One region of the Shewanella spartinae genome, then DNA from elsewhere that is predicted to be linked to it. Evidence: predicted binding sites of a transcription regulator. Region 1 holds the regulator's gene; each other region holds the start of a gene.
What was found. The regulator LexA, encoded in region 1, represses DNA repair genes until DNA is damaged. The targets are predictions, from matches to a motif close to TACTGTATNNNNATACAGTA.
Positions count from the first base shown of each region.

Region 2: a site for LexA is predicted at 1,873-1,892, ahead of K0I31_RS11995 (DNA topoisomerase III). Genes of this name have one in related genera too.
Region 3: a site for LexA is predicted at 1,493-1,512, ahead of recA (recombinase RecA). Genes of this name have one in related genera too.
Region 4: a site for LexA is predicted at 1,528-1,547, ahead of imuA (translesion DNA synthesis-associated protein ImuA). Genes of this name have one in related genera too.

Region 1 is NZ_CP080418.1:135,648-138,795, forward strand. Features, by position in the region: gene coxB (cytochrome c oxidase subunit II) at 1-790, opposite strand, end outside; gene K0I31_RS00630 (cell division inhibitor SulA) at 1,189-1,698, opposite strand; gene lexA (transcriptional repressor LexA) at 1,695-2,312, opposite strand; gene yrfG (GMP/IMP nucleotidase) at 2,431-3,105, opposite strand.
Region 2 is NZ_CP080418.1:2,724,301-2,727,448, forward strand. Features, by position in the region: gene K0I31_RS11995 (DNA topoisomerase III) at 1-1,860, opposite strand, end outside; gene K0I31_RS12000 (hypothetical protein) at 2,024-2,299, shown strand; gene K0I31_RS12005 (methyl-accepting chemotaxis protein) at 2,459-3,148, opposite strand, start outside.
Region 3 is NZ_CP080418.1:1,400,681-1,403,828, forward strand. Features, by position in the region: gene mutS (DNA mismatch repair protein MutS) at 1-1,289, opposite strand, end outside; gene recA (recombinase RecA) at 1,620-2,681, shown strand; gene recX (recombination regulator RecX) at 2,761-3,148, shown strand, end outside.
Region 4 is NZ_CP080418.1:2,467,838-2,470,985, reverse strand. Features, by position in the region: gene K0I31_RS11020 (MFS transporter) at 1-708, opposite strand, end outside; gene def (peptide deformylase) at 888-1,379, shown strand; gene imuA (translesion DNA synthesis-associated protein ImuA) at 1,679-2,503, shown strand; gene K0I31_RS11005 (Y-family DNA polymerase) at 2,504-3,148, shown strand, end outside.

The sequences.
Region 1 (3,148 bases):
GGGCCTCGGCGGCGGCCGCGCTGGCCTGTGCCTCCTGCTCGACAATCCAGTTGTCGAAATCGGCTTCGGAAAGTACCTGCACCACGATCGGCATGAAGCCGTGATCCTTACCACAAAGCTCGGCGCACTGGCCGCGGTAGATGCCTGGCTTGTCGATGCGGGTCCAGGCCTCGTTGATAAAGCCTGGGTTAGCATCCTTCTTCACCGCGAAGGCCGGGACCCACCAGGAGTGGATCACATCCTCCGAGGTCATCAGGAAGCGGATCTTACGATTGACCGGCAATACCAGTGGCTTGTCGACCTCCAGCAGATAGTGTTCGCCTTTGGTCTCCTTGCCTTCTATCTGTTCTCTGGGGGTCGCCAGCAGGCTGTAGTAGCTGATGTCTTGATCAAAATAGCTGTAGTGCCATTTCCATTGGGAACCTGTGATCTTAATGGTGAGATCGGCATTGCTGGGGTCTTCCATGGCGATGAGGGTCTTGGTGGCCGGGATGGCCATGAGGATCAAGATGACAAAGGGAACGAGCGTCCAGGCGATCTCTACCTTAGTGCTCTCATGAAAGTTTGCCGCAACGGCACCCTTAGAGCGTCTATGGTTGATGATGGCGTAGATCATCACCCCAAAGACGACTAGGCCTATGGCACAACAGATATAGAGAATCGTCATATGAAGGCTAAACACCTTATTGCTGATCTCTGTGACCCCTGATGTCATATTTAGGGGCATATCTGCTGCGAGTATGGTGGGCGTAAATAGCAACGCCAGCAAACAACACAACACTTGCTTCACTAGACTTCTCCTCTGTCAATTGCGAAGGCAACTACAAAGAAGAGCCACACAGTATGTCTCGGCTCTATGCAAACTCTTCAGTTCCCAAAAAAGCAACGATGACTTCAAAGTGCGTCGGTGGTGAATCTCTTGTTCTGCTGGTGGTGACCACGCTTGCACTTACGGCTGAATATATCAGACCAATTTCAGCTTCTATGGGCGAGGTATTACAGGTTCATTTTCGCCGCTCAAGCCGACAACCAAATTGTGCGATATAACAAATAATCGTTGATATCTCTTACTAACTTAATGGCTGTTTAAATATTGATCAAGATCACTTTTATTTTATTTTGCTAAACAAAACAGACACAAAAACGCCCCTTGCGGGGCGTCTGTATGGAAAGGTGGGGCGCGGAATATCAGTGTAGCGAACCGAACAGACTCAAGGTCTGGCCGCTGAGATCCTCTTGGGGAAAAGGGTTGGCAGGTAAGTGACCGTTCGCATCTTCGATCACCACCCCTAGGGCGCGGGTATTCTTGGCAACTATCTGTAGGCGACGACTGTCACGGGCATCCAGGGTTTGTGCCCAGCAGATCACCGCACTGGATGTACCACTTGTGAGGGCTTTTTCCATCGCCCACAGGGTTTCGACCTCATCCTTGGTGTGTACCAAGAGGATGCGATCCATACGCACACCGCCATCGGCCAGCATCTGTTTGTAGCCTATGTTAGGTGGGCTGATCAACACCACCCATTGTCCCTGCTGACTGAGTCTGGCTAGCTCCGGGGTGAGGGCCTGCAGCTCTTGCTTCCCCTGAGTAGAACTTGCCGTAGTCGAGATAGTGTTGCCATCGCCGCGCTTAAGTGAGCTGTCGAGATCGACCCACAGCCCTGGATGGCGTGGCGCCATGCCCATTAGGTTGTTCATTGCCAGTCTCCATTTCGAATAACGCCGACGGCCAGGCCTTCGATGCTCAGGCTCTGGGTGGTGAGGTCCACCACGATAGGGGAATACTCTTCATTTTCGGCATGCAGATAGACGGTTCTGCCACGCCTCTCGAAGCGTTTAACCGTTACATCATCTTCCACGCGCGCCACGACTATCTGGCCGTTTCTTGCCTGTTCGACCTTATGTACCGCGAGTAGATCGCCCTCGAGAATGCCTATATCTTTCATACTGTCACCCCTGACGCGCAGCAGGAAGTCGGCGCTGGGGCGGAACATGCTAGGGTCAACCTGATAGTGTTGCTCCACATGCTCCTGGGCCAGGATGGGCTCACCGGCGGCTACCTGACCTATAAGGGGCAGGCCGAGATCTTCTGGCTCTTCCTCTTGGGTCAGCTTGATGCCACGTGAGGTGCCGGGCATGATTTCGATGCAGCCTTTCTTGGCCAGGGCCTTGAGGTGTTCCTCGGCGGCGTTGGCACTCTTAAAGCCTAAGCGACGCGCAATTTCCGCACGGGTAGGCGGCATGCCCGTGTCGGCAATATTGCGTTTAATCAGATCTAAAATCTCGGCTTGTCTCGGGGTTAAGGGTCTCATGATTAATCCTGTCTTTCCATACAGTACCTGTCAGTATATACAGTATTTTATACAGTGCAAGTATTAACCAGATTTTCTCCCAATCCCATCAAGTGATTAGCGCCTACAGCGTGATTGATTAGCCGAGTTGCGTCTGCTCAAGTGAGAGCAGCAGATGATGATAATCGTCGATGGCCGGGAAGTCGGCAAACTGCTTGTGAGGCTTCTGGCTGTCGGGATTTTTGATCCCCAGCTGGTAGCCGACGCCAGCCTGCTTGGCCGCCTGTAGTATGGGCTCGCTGTCGTCGATAAACAGGCAACGGCTGGGATCCAAGGAGAACTGATTAAACAGGTGACGCCAAAATTGTGGGTGTTCCTTGGGATAGCCGGTGGCGTGACTCGAGAGCATCTCATCGAGTCCCTTAGCCAGCTCTGTATGCTCGAGTTTCAGCGCCAGGCTGTGGGGATGGGCGTTGGTGACCAAGATGCGCCGCTTGCTGTGTCTGGCCAGTGCGGTGAGAAAGGGCATGCTGTCCTGACGCAGCTGGATCCTGTCCACCAGAGTGTGGTGTAAAGCCAGGATGTCCAAATCCAGCTCCTGTTGCCAATATTCAAGGCAATACCACTCCAGGGTGCCGAACACCTTGGCGTAGGCATCCTCCACCAGTTGTTGGGCGTCGGCCTTTGGGATCTGCCTTTGTTCACACAAGGCCTGAGGCACCAGGCTAAGCCAGAAATGGTTGTCGAAATGCAGATCCAACAGGGTGCCGTCCATATCCAGCAGCACGGTATCTATCTTATTCCAGGGAAACATAAAGCGAGTAAAAAAATTCCTTGGTTTGAGTTGTGGATTAGGC
Region 2 (3,148 bases), 2.0 Mb from region 1:
TTGCAAGGCCTTGGGCAGCTGGGCACCGGCCTGCATGATAAGCCCATTGAGCGACTCGACTAGCGGCGCCATAAAGCTCAGGTACTTGGCCTCTTTACGGCTGATGGCGTCAAGGTGACTCTCCCACAACGCCGTCATATCAGGCGTGGTGGCAGATTCGGGTAGGCTATTGATGAGGCCGCGACCGACCGGGGTCGAGACGATAGACTTTCCCTGGCGCGTCAGAAAGCCACGCTTGAACAGCAACTCGATGATCCCGGCGCGGGTCGCCTCTGTGCCCAGGCCGTCGGTTTCCTTGAGGATCTTACGGATCTCAGGGTTAGTCACGTAGCGGCTGATCCCCGTCATGGCACTCAGCAGGGTGGCATCGGTAAAGGCCTTGGGAGGCTGGGTCTGCTTCTCGATAAGCTCTCCCAGGCCAGAGTGCAGCTCTTGCCCCTTATGTAGCGGCGGCAGCAGGGCCAAAGCCTCATCGCCGTCGGCCTTGTCATCGCTGCGCTTAGGGAACAGCTGTTTCCAGCCGGGGGCGATCTCCTGCTTAGCCTTGGTATGAAAATGGCCGCCGGCGATCTCCACCTCAACCTGAGTCTCATGGTAACGATAGACGGGGTAAAACTGCGCCAGATACTGACGGGCCAGTTGCAGGTAGATCTGTTTCTCGGCCTGACTCAGGGCGCTCAGGGTGGCTACCTTCTCGGTGGGCACTATGGCGTGGTGGGCATCCACCTTGGCATCGTTCCAGGCCTTGGAGACTATCTTAAGATCCGGCGCGGCGCACTGGGCGGTGAGTTCGCCAGCCCCCTTGAGCACGGCGCCGATCACGACGGGGGCCAGGGCCAGCTGCTCCTTGGGCAGATAACGGCTATCGGAGCGCGGATAGGTGATCAGCTTATGTTTCTCATACAGTGACTGACAGGTATCGAGCACCGTCTTAGCACTCATGCCGAATCGCTTCGCCGCATCTATCTGCAGCGACGACAGGTTATAGGGTAAGGGTTGCCCCTGCTGCTTATCTTTGGCCTGCAGATCCGTGACCTTGGCAGGCTGCTCTGTGATCCGCCCTACCACGTTTTCCGCCAGACGGCGCGACAGCACCCGCCCCTCCTCATCCATGTAGGGCTGACAGGCCTCGCTGGGTTGCCACTTGGCCTTGAAATGCGCCTGTTCTTGGGTATAGAGATTGGCCAGCACCTCGTAGAAAGGCTTGCTGACGAAATTCTCAATGGCCTCATCGCGGCGCACCACCAGGCCTAAGAGTGGCGTCTGCACCCGACCGACAGAGAGCACTCCCTGATAGCCCACCTTGCGGCCCTGCAACGTATAGGCGCGGGTCATGTTCATGCCATAGAGCCAGTCGGCGCGGGAGCGCGCCAGCGCCGAGGTCGACAGGGGGATAAACTCTCGGTTGCTACGCAGCTGCCCCAAGGCCCGTTTAACGGCCTGGGGATTGAGGTCGCTCACCAGCAGGCGCTGGGTCTGTTCTAGCTTGTCGCCCTTGACCCCCAGATAGGCGATCACCTCATCCACCAGCAGCTGACCTTCACGGTCAGGGTCCCCGGCGTTCACCAACTGACAGGCCTGCTTGACCAATTTTCTCAGCACACTGAGCTGACCACGGGTCTTGCTCTTGGGGGTCATCTTCCACTGCTGCGGCACTATGGGCAGATGGTCGAACGACCACGACTTGAAGGCGGGATCATAGCTGTCGGGCTCGGCTTGCTCCAGCAGGTGCCCTATGCACCAGGAGACGGTATCGCCATTGGCCGCCGTGATATAGCCCTCGCCCTTCTTGTGGGGTTTAGGTAACACATCGGCGATTGCCCGCCCGAGACTGGGCTTCTCTGCTATGTATAGGATCATACTGACATCAATTACTGTATAAATTAACAGTAACTTTAAACCACTCGCGGCCCTGGCGCAAATAGGAAAAACAATCTCATGCTTACGTGTAAATTTAGTTGAGAATCATTCTCACCAATGCCTAATCTAAAGGCTAGTCTAAGGGCAATTCACGGAGGCCGATATGCACACACGACTCAAGACCCCACAACGACCCGAACGCCTACTGATTTACGCCACGCTGATGACGACGGCGCTGCTGTTACTCTCGCTGTCATCCTCCCTCTTTCCCTGGCGTCTGGATCCCCTAGTGCAATTTAGCCTGCTGCTGTTGCTAAGCTGCGCCGGCACCCTGTTTGCCCTCGCCCGGCATGGCGCACACCATAGACCGGCCCTTGGGCTACTCTTCGGCCTCTGGCTAATGGTGTGGGTAAGCCAGGGGTTGCTAATGCCGGTGTGATCGCTAACCTGCGCTTGCCTCTATAAGCTAAAACTTAGCTCTGCCGCGGCCGCTGCCCCTGCCACAGCCACAGCCGCGGCATTCGATGCGACTGCCATCTGACCACAAAAAAGGCGCCTCCCAGGAGACGCCTATATTACAGATATGAAAACCTCAGCTTTAGGTCTTTAACTTACCCAGCTGCTGATGTTGCTGCTCTACCAGGCCCGCCAGGCTGGCACTGCTCTGCTGGGCCTCGTCGGCGAGTCTCGCCAGCTCGGAGGCTGAATCTGAGATACCTGTGATGTTACGGCTGACCTCTTCGGTCACTGCACTCTGCTCCTCTGCGGCGGTGGCGATATGGGTCACCTGGCTGGAGACCTCCTGAATTTGATTCACAATGGTGTTGAGTGAACTCAGGGCCGACTCTGTCTGGGCCACGGCGCGCTGGGCGCCATCCACCCCTTGGTCGATGATCTGCGAGGCACTGTTGACCTCGCGCTGCAGCGCCTCGATCAACTTGCCTATCTCATCGGTCGAGCTCTGGGTCTTGGAGGCCAGCGCACGCACCTCATCGGCGACCACGGCGAAGCCCCGGCCTTGTTCACCGGCGCGGGCGGCTTCGATGGCGGCGTTAAGTGCCAGCAGATTGGTCTGCTCGGCGATGGCGCTGATCACCTCGAGGATCTTGCTGATGTTGGTGCTGCTTTCCGCCACCTTACCCACGGCCTCCTTAGCCAGCAGGGATTCTTGAGACATATGAGTCACATAGCCCATGGCCTGGCTCAGGCTGTCTTCACCTGCCTTGACGTTGAGGGTCATCGCCTCGGTTTCCGACGCCGTCTGCTCAGACGCCTTGGCCACCTCGAG
Region 3 (3,148 bases), 1.3 Mb from region 1:
TTGATCACGCCGCCGTCGCGGATCAGCATAGGCGGATTGTCGACGATGGCGCGGCTTAGCAGGGCATGCTCCTCGGGGAAGTCGCCCAGGTGACTCGAGAGCGCCTTAAGGTGAGGGCTGTTGCAGTCTGCCAGCTGCTGCTGTATTTCGGGCAGCAGGGTTAGTGCCTGACGCAGACGGGCAAAGTCACGCGGGCGGGCACTACGAATGGCCAGACGCGCCGTGATACGCTCTATGTCGCCCAGGGCTTTTAGCTGCTCGTGCAGGTTCTCGTGATAACCGTTGTCCAGCAACTCGTCTATGGCATCATGACGGGCGCGGATGATGTTATGGTTGCGCAGCGGCTCATGGATCCAGCGCTGTAACATGCGGCTGCCCATGGGGGTCGCCGTGTTATCCAGTACCGAGGCTAGGGTGTTGTCGCTACCGCCTTGCAGGTTACGGGTCAACTCCAGATTCTTACGGGTGGCCGCGTCCAGTACTATGCTGTCGCACTGATTGAAGCGGGTGATGGCGTTGATATGGGGCAGGGAGGTGCGCTGGGTATCTTTCACATACTGGATAAGACAGCCGGCCGCCTGTAGCGATAGCCTGACTTCTCCCAGGCCAAAGCCATAGAGATCTTTGGTACCGAACTGTTCCAGCAGCAGCTTGTAGCTGGTGTCGTAGTCGAACTCCCATTCGGGGCGGCGACGCTTACCCGACAGTGAGGCGATCAAAGCCGGCTCGCTGAAATCTTCGCTGTAGAGTAGCTCCGCTGGATTGGTGCGTTGCAGCTCGGCTTCCAGCGCCTCTTTGCTGGCAAGTTCGGTGACCACGAAGCGTCCGGATGAGACATCCAGGGTCGCGTAACCAAAACCCACCTTGCCGTGATAGACGGCGGCCAGCAGGTTGTCTTGCCGCTCCTGCAGCAGGGCCTCATCTGTAAGCGTACCCGGAGTGACGATGCGGACAATCTTACGTTCTACCGGCCCCTTGGTCGTGGCGGGATCGCCTATCTGCTCGCAGATCGCCACAGATACCCTGAGCTGCACAAGCTTAGCAAGATAGCCTTCTACCGCATGGTAGGGGATGCCTGCCATGGGGATAGGATCGCCGCCACTCTTGCCACGCGCGGTCAGGGAGATCCCCAGCAGCTCAGAGGCCCGCTTAGCATCGTCGTAGAAGAGCTCGTAAAAATCTCCCATACGATAAAAAAGCAACATATCGGGTGTTTCGGCTTTCAGCGTCAGATATTGACGCATCATGGGGGTGTGCTTTTCAAGATGTTGAGTATCGACGGCGTTCATGAATTAACCAAGGTATCCTGCTACAAAAATGTCTGTCATAGCCCTGCGGCCAGCACAGAATGAATGGCCACAATACTAACAATAAATTGATGGCGGTTGCGCATTTATCCTGTCTGTTTGGATAAATTTAGTGCTAATGCGACTGGGGCTGGTAAGCCGACTTTGTCTGAGCTTAGGTAAAAATAATCGCATACAGCACTTGATACTGTATGATTGTACAGTATACTAGGTTGCATATTGAGACAGCCTAAAGCGATGCAGAAACCGTCTGCGGGCTTTAACTTAACGGATACCCCACAGCGCAGCGTCTGTGATTGAGAGGAAAGCAGAATGAAGATTGATGCGAATAAAGAGAAAGCCCTGAGCGCGGTCCTTGGCCAGATTGAGAAGCAGTTTGGTAAAGGCTCTATCATGAAGCTAGGTGAAAACCGCTCTATGGATGTTGAGACTATCTCAACGGGTTCTCTGTCGCTTGACGTTGCATTGGGTGCAGGCGGTCTGCCACTGGGTCGTATCGTTGAGATCTATGGTCCTGAATCTTCGGGTAAGACCACCCTGACACTGGAAGTGATCGCCGCTGCCCAGCGAGAAGGTAAGGTTTGTGCCTTCATCGATGCCGAGCACGCACTGGATCCTATCTACGCACAAAAACTCGGTGTGGATATCGATAACCTGCTGTGTTCTCAGCCTGATACCGGTGAGCAGGCGCTTGAGATCTGTGATGCTCTGACTCGTTCAGGAGCCGTCGATGTGATCATCGTCGACTCGGTTGCGGCCCTGACGCCTAAGGCGGAAATTGAGGGTGAGATCGGTGATTCTCACATGGGGCTTGCGGCGCGTATGATGAGTCAGGCGATGCGTAAGCTAGCGGGTAACCTCAAGCAATCTAACACCTTGCTGATCTTCATCAACCAGATCCGTATGAAGATAGGCGTGATGTTCGGTAACCCTGAGACCACTACCGGTGGTAACGCGCTTAAGTTTTACGCCTCTGTTCGTCTGGATATTCGCCGCACCGGCGCCATCAAGGACCGTGAAGAGGTCATTGGTAACGAGACTCGCGTTAAGGTGGTGAAGAACAAGATTGCCGCGCCATTCAAACAGGCAGAGTTCCAGATCCTTTATGGTGAAGGCATTAACCGTACCGGTGAGTTGGTAGACCTTGGCGTGATGCACAAGCTGATTGAAAAGTCAGGCGCTTGGTACAGCTACAAGGGTGACAAGATTGGCCAGGGCCGTGCCAATGCCGGTAAATACCTGGTAGAGAACCCAGAGATTGGCGCCGAAATCGACCAGGCACTACGTGCCATGTTGCTGGGTGGTGGTCAAGCGGTGGCTCAGTCGGCCACAGGCGATGAGAACGTTGACCTGGAAACCGGTGAAGTATTTTAAGCTCGCCGAGTCAACTAAGCCTTTCCTTAAGACCTTGGCTTTGTAATGACAATGATTTTGTTATGACTATGGTTTCTCAATGACTATGTCGGCGATGCAAGTAGCGGTGGGCCTCCTGGCCCGCCGCGATTATTCCCGCTATCAGATAAAGAGTAAGCTGAACCAGAAAGGCTTTCTGGATGGCGAGATAGAGGCTGTTCTTGGTCAATGTGAAAGCCAGGGATATCTCGATGATGCCAGGTTTGCCGGGCTCTTGTTACGCTCGCATATCGCTAAAGGCCATGGTCAGAACAAGATACGCCAATCTATGTCCCAGAAGGGACTGACTAAAGAGATTATCGAGTCTAGCCTCAATCAGAGCGACTGCGACTGGTTCGAACTGGCGAGACAGAAGGCTGCTAAGAAATATGCCACTAGCGGCCCCATTCAAGATCAGAAAGAGCGCGCCAAACGAGTGCGTTATCTTC
Region 4 (3,148 bases), 2.3 Mb from region 1:
GCCGTAGGAGAGCAGGATCACTAAGGTGCCGAAAAACAGCAGGGCGAAACGGGCGTTGCCCAGCACCTCTTGGATGTCTCTCAACACCTGAGACAGCGGCTTGCCCCGCTGCTGGTGGGGATCCGTCGGTTCACGGTAGAAGAAGGTTGCCGGTATGAAGTTAATGCCTATCCAGATCGCCGACATGATGAAGACCCAGTCCCAGCTGATGGCGCGGACATAACCTGCGATGAAGGGGCCGAGGAAGCCGCCCACATTGACCATCATATAGAAGATGCCAAAACCCAGGCCGCGGTTGGTGTGATCTGTGGTGCGTGCCACAGTGCCCGTCACCACAGGTTTAAAGCAGGCCGCGCCTATGGCGACCCCCATGAAGGCGATGAAGAAGCCGCTAAAGCTGCTCACCTGACCCAGGAGGAAATAGCTGGGACACATGATGGCGTAGGCGATAAGAAACATCTTACGGTAGCCATAGCGATCGGCCAATGCGCCGGTAAGTACGGGAAACAGGTAGAGAAAAAAGGGGATCATTCCCTGCAGCAGGCCACGCTCCTGTTCGCTAAAGCCTAAGCCACCTTGGTGAGCAGGAGAGGTCATGTAGAGGGAGGAGAGGGTAAAGAAGCCATACCAGGCGAGACGCTCGAAGATCTCCATGGTATTGGCCACATAAAAGGTACTGGGCAGAGGGTTACGTATAGGGGTCGTCATTATTATTCTCGTATATTGTATACATTTGTCTGGTCATGCTATCGACTTGAGCGATGAAATACAAGTCGCCGGCAGGGTATGGCCTGAAGGGAAAACCCGATTGCGGTTGCCTTTAATGTGATTTCGGTCATAATGGCGCCACTTTATATGCCTAATTTGATTAACCAGAACCTGAGACTATGCCTGTACTCGATATATTGACCATTCCCGATGAGCGCCTGAAACGTAAGGCCAAGCCCGTAGAAGACATTGCCGCCGTGCAAGGTTTTATCGATGATCTGATCGAAACCATGTACCACACAGACGATGGCATAGGGCTCGCCGCTACCCAGGTGGGCAGCGAACACGCCATCTTAGTGATCGATCTGTCTGAGGATCGCGATCAGCCCATGGTGGTGATCAACCCTGAGTTCGTCGAGCGTTCGGGTGAGATCGTCGGCGAGGAGGGTTGTCTCTCTATTCCTGGCTACCGCGCCAAGGTGACACGTTTCGAGAAGGTGAAGGTCAAGGCACTTAACCGCCAGGGAGAGGCCTTTGAGATCGAGAGCGATGACTTCCTGGCAATCGTCCTGCAGCATGAGATGGATCATCTCGATGGCAAGGTCTTTATCGAGCATCTGTCGCCCCTCAAGCAGCAGATAGCGCTCAAGAAGGTAAAGAAATATCGCTAATCAAAGGTATAACCGATACCGATAACCGATAAAACCACCTTAGGGTGGTTTTTTTGTGCCTGTCTGCCGCTTGTTGGCACGATGCTTTGACATGAGCTTCCACTCCAATCTTAGGTTTCTCTGCTTGCGATCTGCCAATTTATAAATATACTGTGTTTATATACAGTGCTTGTGTGATATTTCTGTTGAGTGTTGCTCGGACGTCAGGCATGGCGATAGCTTAAGTTAGGTCTAAGCCTATAGTCCGATTTCCGAGGGAGCGCTTAACCGAACCGAATGAGAGCGGGTGCATCATGGCCTTGGCAGATCTTCAACTTGAACGTTTACTCCAGCGCAGCGATCTCTGGCGCGGCGATGCCTATCATCCCCAACAAATGGGGCTGGACAGCGGCTATCCCGAGTTTAATCGCCATCTGGGACAGGGAGGCTGGCCCAGTCAGGGGCTGTGCGAGATCTTCTGCTCCAGCGAAGGGATCGGCGAGCTGAGCCTGGCGCTGCCTCTGATGCGCCGTCTGATCCCTAGGCAATCGAGGGAGGGAAGTGCTGCCGGGTTGGTGAGTCTGGTGGCTCCGCCTCACGTGCCTTATCCCCAGTCGCTGGCGATGCAGGGGATAGATGTCAGTTGTCTCTTGTGGGTCGATACCCAGACGCCGAAGGAGCAGCTTTGGGCGCTCGAGCAGATCTTAACCAGCGGCGCCTCGCCTCTGGTCTTATGTTGGCTCGAGGATCTCAGTGTCAGTCAGGCCAGGCGCTTGCAGCTTGCCTGCGAGAAGGGCGAGAGCCTGTGTCTCTGTTATCTGCCAAGCAAGGTCAAGGAGCAGGCTCATCCCGTGCCACTGCGGATCGCCTTGCAACCCAGCACAGAAACCAACACAGGAATCAACATAGAAACCAGTAGCGAAGCTAACATAAAAATGGGCAACGATAGGCTTCTCGAGACCCAGGTGGATATTCTAAAGCGCCGTGGGGGCTGGCCGGCGCCGCGCTTCTCCTTATTCCTGCTACCTGAGTTGCTGGCCCAGAGTCTGATGCTCGATGTGACTAAACAGCAGGATGAGAGATTGGAAAATAAGCTTAATAAGCAGCAGAGCGGTCAGATCTTACAAGGTCCCTGGAGTGCGTAGATGTTGTGGCTGGCGGTCTATTTTCCCCACTGGTTACTCCAGTATCAAAGCTATCATCAAGGCTTGCCCCAGGGCAACGAGCTGGCCCTTTTCGAGCGTCAGTCGAGTCAGATCCTGATCGCCTCAAGAGCCGCGGCTAAGCTGGGCGTGGAGCCGGGGCAGAGCCTGGCTACCGCCCAGACGCTCTGCCCATCGCTGCAACTGCTGGCCTATGAACCCTCCTTGAGTCAGGAGGCCAGCCATTGGCTGTGCCAGTGGAGCTATGGCTACAGTGCCAGGGTCGTGCCGCCTGTCTGCCCGTTCGAGCAGGCCCAGCAGCATAGGCTAAATAAGCCGAGTAAGTCACATAAAGCAAGCAAATCGAGTCGATCCTCTGATGTGCCCAGTGTGGCAGATACCCTGCTGCTGGAGGTGGGCTCAATGACGAAGATCTTCGGCGGTCTGGACAGGCTCATTAGCCAATATCAGAAGAGCGCCCAAGGCTATGGCCTCGAGTGTCAATTTGCCCTGGGGGAGAATGCACTGTTGGCTCAGCTGGGAGCCAGGCATCTACCGCTCACTCTGTCTGCAGATGTCACCTGTGATAACAAGAGAAACCCGAAAGAAACTCGCGAGTCTAGGTGCACTAAGTTAGGGAATTCTAAG